2 regions of the Streptacidiphilus jeojiensis genome follow, and region 2 is predicted to be linked to the other one. Evidence: riboswitches for the same ligand, from Rfam matches in the RefSeq annotation. Region 2 holds a riboswitch; the other holds the start of a gene.
The links. Region 2 has a riboswitch for glycine ahead of gcvP (aminomethyl-transferring glycine dehydrogenase). Riboswitches for the same ligand answer to the same signal wherever they lie in the genome.

Region 1 (2,384 bases), on a different contig from region 2:
GGTCGTCCACCACGGCCTGGTTGGCCTCGACCACCTCGCCGGTGGCGGGGGAGTAGAGGTCGCTGACCGACTTGGTCGACTCCAGCTCGCCGCAGGTCTCGCCGGCGGAGACGGTCTGGCCGACCTCGGGGAGCTGCACGTAGACGACGTCACCGAGCGCGTCGGCGGCGAACGCGGTGATTCCCACGGTGGCCACGCCGTCCTCGACGGCCGTCAGCCACTCGTGTTCCTTGCTGTAGGTGAGGTGCTGGGGGTTGCTCATGGCTGCGATTCTCCAGGATGAGGAAGGGGAGGGCGAAACGGGTCCGTACAGGAAGACGGCGGCGGCTATCGGGCGCGCGTGTAGAACGGCAGCTCGACGACCTCGACCGGCTCGTGCGTGCCGCGGACGTCCACGGCCACCGCGGTCCCGGGGGCGGCGTGCGCGGCGTCCACGTACGCCATCGCGATCGGCTTCCCCAGGGTGGGGGAGGGGGCGCCGGAGGTGATGCTGCCGATGACCGTGCCGTCGCCCGACACCACCGGCATCCCGGCCCGGGGCACCCGGCGGCCGGGGGAGACCAGGCCGACCCGGACCCGCGGCGGGTGGGTGGCGGCCAGCTCGGCCGCCTTCTCCAGGGCCTCGCGGCCGACGAAGGCGCCGCCGTTGGTGGTCTTGTCGAAGCGGACCACCCGGCCCAGGCCGGCGTCGAACGGGGTCAGCTCGGTGCTGAGCTCGTGCCCGTACAGCGGCATCCCGGCCTCCAGCCGCAGGGTGTCCCGGCAGGACAGCCCGCAGGGCACCAGGCCCTTGGCCGCGCCCGCCTCGGACAGTGCGTTCCACAGCGGCTCGGCGTCGCCGGGGGCCACGAACAGCTCGAAGCCGTCCTCGCCGGTGTAGCCGGTGCGGGCCAGCAGCGCCGGGCGGCCGGCCACGGTGGCGGGCAGCGAGGTGTAGTACTTCAGCGCCGGCAGGTCGGCGTCGGTCAGCGGGGCCAGGATCGCGGTCGCCTCCGGGCCCTGGATCGCGATCAGCGCGTAGGCGTCGCGGTCGTCGCGCACCTCGGCGTCGAAGCCCTCGGCGCGCGCCGTCAGCTCGTCCAGCACCAGCTGGGCGTTGGAGGCGTTGGCGACGACCAGGAACTCCGCCTCGCCGGTGCGGTAGACGATCAGGTCGTCCAGGATGCCGCCGTCGGCCGCGCAGATCATGGTGTAGCGGGCCTTGTTCACGGCCAGTGCCGAGACGAAGCCGACCAGCGCGTGGTCCAGCAGTTCCCCGGCCTGCGGGCCGGTCACGGCGATCTCCCCCATGTGGGAGAGGTCGAACAGGCCGGCCCGGGTGCGGACGGCGTTGTGCTCCTCGCGCTCGCTGCCGTAGCGCAGCGGCATGTCCCAGCCGGCGAAGTCGGTCATGGTGGCGCCGAGGGCGCGGTGGACCTGGTCCAGCGCGGTGTATCGCAGGGTCATGGACACTCTCCTGATAGCTCTCAAGGACATGCTGCGGCAGGGGCTCCCCCTCTGTCGCTGCGACCTGAGAGCTTCACCGTGTCGCCCACCGATAGGAGGAGGGGACAGCGGCTTGCACCGTTGGTGGGTCCGCCAGTGGCGGACCGCTTTCCAGATGTGCCTAGCCCGTGCGGTATGGGTGCCTGAGAGATTCCGGGGAGGGCTTGCTCCTTCGGCGCCGGCTGCGCACCCTGGGGTACGGCCTGGCTCTCCCGCGCGGGTTCGAACGGCCGGTGTGGAGTTGTTGGTCGCGCTCATCATGGCACGTCCCGGCCCGCTACTGTGTCGGCCAGACGACAGTGTGACGGAGAACGGCGGTACCCGCAGATGCACCCGGCCATCCCCCCGCAGCCGGACGGCCCGCAGCCGGGCTGGCCGGCGAACGACCTGGAGCGGGTGCTGGCCGCCGCCGTGGGCGACCCCGGCGCCACCCCGAGGGTGGTCGAGGTGCTGCGCCGCTCCGTCGTCTGGGTGCCGCTGCCGGGTGGCGGCGGCTACGACGCGGGGACCCTGGAGCTGCCGACCACCGAGCTGGCCGGGCAGCCCTTCGTCCCGGTGTTCAGCTCGGAGGAGCAGCTGCGCCGGGTCGCCGGGCCGATGTCCTTCACCGTCGCGCCGGTGCGCGAGCTGGCCCAGGGGATGCCGCTGGGCGTCGGCATCGTGGTCAACCCTGAGGGCGCGGTCGGCATGCCGGTCCCGGCGGCCGGGGTCGCCGAGCTGTGCGGACGGGCGGCCGACGGCCCCTCCGGGGAGGGCTCGGCCGAGGAGCGCGGCGCGCGGGTCGGGCTGCGGGTCCCGGAGCCGTACGAGGAGCCGGTGGAGTTCCTGGCCGCCGTGGTGGACGAACTCGCCCGGGTACCGGTCGTGCTGACGGCCCGTCGGGTGCTGGCCCGGGTCGA
Region 2 (2,384 bases):
TCACCCGCGGCGGCGTGCACGCCGAAGGCGGTCCAGACCCCGGCCAGATCGGCCGCGGTGGTGGTCTCGTCGCAGCTGATGCCGACCGTGTCGGCGTCGACCTGACGCAGGTTCACCCCGGCCAGCCGGGCCGAGTCGACGACCTCGGCGGCGCGGCCGGGGACCCGCGCGGTGACGGTGTCGAAGAACGCGTCGTGCAGGATCTCCACGCCGCCCTGCTGCAGACCCTGCGCCAGCGCGGCGGCGTAGCGGTGGGTGCGCAGCGCGATCTCCTTCAGCCCGTCCGGGCCGTGGTAGACCGCGTACATCGACGCCATCACGGCGAGCAGCACCTGCGCGGTGCAGATGTTGCTGGTGGCCTTCTCGCGGCGGATGTGCTGCTCGCGGGTCTGCAGCGCCAGCCGGTAGGCGCGGTTGCCGTCGGCGTCGACGGAGACGCCGACCAGGCGTCCGGGCAGGCTGCGGGCGTACTCGGCGCGCACCGACATGTAGCCGGCGTGCGGGCCGCCGAAGCCCATCGGGACGCCGAAGCGCTGGGTGGTGCCGATGGCGATGTCGGCGCCGAGCGAGCCGGGCGAGGCGATCAGGGTCAGCGCCAGCAGGTCGGCGGCGACAGCTACGACCGCGCCCAGACCGTGGGCCTGCTCGATCACCGGCGCCAGGTCGCGGACGGCCCCCGAGGCGCCCGGGTACTGCAGCAGCACGCCGAAGACGCCGCGCTCGGCGACCTCCGCCGGAATGCCCTCGCTGAGGTCGGCGACCACGGTCTCCACGCCGGTGGGCTCGCAGCGGGTCCGGATCACCGCGATGGTCTGCGGCAGGGCGTCGGCGTCGATGACGAAGACGCCGCCCTTGACCTTGCCGACCCGGCGGGCCAGCGCCACGGCCTCGGCGGCGGCGGTGCCCTCGTCCAGCAGCGAGGCGCCCGAGGTGGGCAGCCCGGTGAGGTCGGACACCACGGTCTGGAAGTTGATCAGCGCCTCCAGCCGGCCCTGGGAGATCTCCGGCTGGTAGGGGGTGTAGGCGGTGTACCAGGAGGGGTTCTCCAGCACGTTGCGCAGGATCACCGGCGGGGTGAAGGTGCCGTGGTAGCCCAGGCCGATCATCGGGCGCAGCACCTGGTTGCGGCCGGCCAGCGCCCGCAGCTCGGCCAGCACCTCGGCCTCGGAGCGGGCACCCGGCAGGTCCAGCGCCTCCAGGCTGCGGATCGCCGCGGGGACGGCGGCGGAGGTGAGCTCGTCCAGGCTGCTGTAGCCGACCTGGGCCAGCATCTTGGCCTGCGCGTCGGCGTCGGGACCGATATGGCGCTGCTCGAAGGGCCGCTCGTGGAAGGGGGACGTCATGGCGGGAGAGCCTCCTGGTCGGACCCGGTTGGCACGATGGGCGTGCCGGGACGACCTCCCCCTCTGTCATGGAACCTGAGAGCTTCACCGGCCAGGGACAGCCGGCTTTCACCGTCGGTGTGGACCCTCACGGACGGGCCCCGCTTTCCAGAGTGACCTCGCGCGCGCGGTACGGATGCCTGAGAGTTTCCGGGGAGGAGTTGCTCCTTCGGCGCCGCAGAGGTGCACGGTCTCTCCCGCGCGCACTCGACCGGTCGCCGTCAGCCTATCAGCGTGATCCCCGGGTGCATCGAATGGAGCAGTGACACACCCGTAACGGCGGTAGGCATTCGACAAATCGATCTTTATGCCTTTTCGTATGAGTTGATCGCATATGTCATCTTTCCGCCGCGAGGAGTGGACGCGCCCGTGCAGACCGAGATCGACCCCAGGGACCTGATCGGCCACAAGGCCGTTGACCGCAACGGCGACAAGATCGGCACCGTGGACGAGGTGTACCTCGACGACGCGACGGGCAAGCCGGAGTGGGCCGCGGTCCGCACCGGGCTGTTCGGTCGGGACGCCTTCGTGCCGCTGGCCACCAGCGAGTTCGTCAGCGACGAGCTGCGGATCCCCTACGACAAGTCCCAGGTGAAGGACTCCCCGGACTTCGGCGTGGGCCAGCACCTCTCGCCGGAGCAGGAACTACAGCTCTACCGCTACTACGGCCTGGAGGTCCCCGGTGGCGGCAGCGGCAGTGGTTCGGGCAGCGGCTCCGGCTCCGGTTCCGGCGGCGCCAAGGACCCGGCCCCCGCGGCTGCGGCTCCCACCGCCCCGGCGACTCCCACTGCTCCGGCCTCTCCGGTCGTGCCCCCCGCCGCGCCCGCGGCCACGCAGGCCATGCCGGTGGTGACGGCCGCCGCAGCCGCCGCGGCCACCACCACGGCGACCGGGTCCACCCCCACCGCCGACACCAGCCGCACCGCCGCGTTCATGGCCCCGCCGCCGGCCCAGACCGCCTCGGTCCCGCCGACCGCCGCAGCGACCGGTGCGGCCGGTGCC

Region 1: another riboswitch for glycine. It lies ahead of gcvT (glycine cleavage system aminomethyltransferase GcvT); the one in region 2 lies ahead of gcvP (aminomethyl-transferring glycine dehydrogenase).

Annotation. Positions count from the first base shown of each region.
Region 1 covers NZ_JBEUKS010000008.1:152,899-155,282, reverse strand. Annotated here, with positions in the region: gene gcvH (glycine cleavage system protein GcvH) at 1-262, opposite strand, end outside; gene gcvT (glycine cleavage system aminomethyltransferase GcvT) at 328-1,446, opposite strand; glycine riboswitch at 1,607-1,710, opposite strand; gene ABUW04_RS22945 (enhanced serine sensitivity protein SseB) at 1,813-2,384, shown strand, end outside.
Region 2 covers NZ_JBEUKS010000023.1:59,101-61,484, forward strand. Annotated here, with positions in the region: gene gcvP (aminomethyl-transferring glycine dehydrogenase) at 1-1,343, opposite strand, end outside; glycine riboswitch at 1,397-1,500, opposite strand; glycine riboswitch at 1,501-1,592, opposite strand; gene ABUW04_RS39000 (PRC and DUF2382 domain-containing protein) at 1,752-2,384, shown strand, end outside.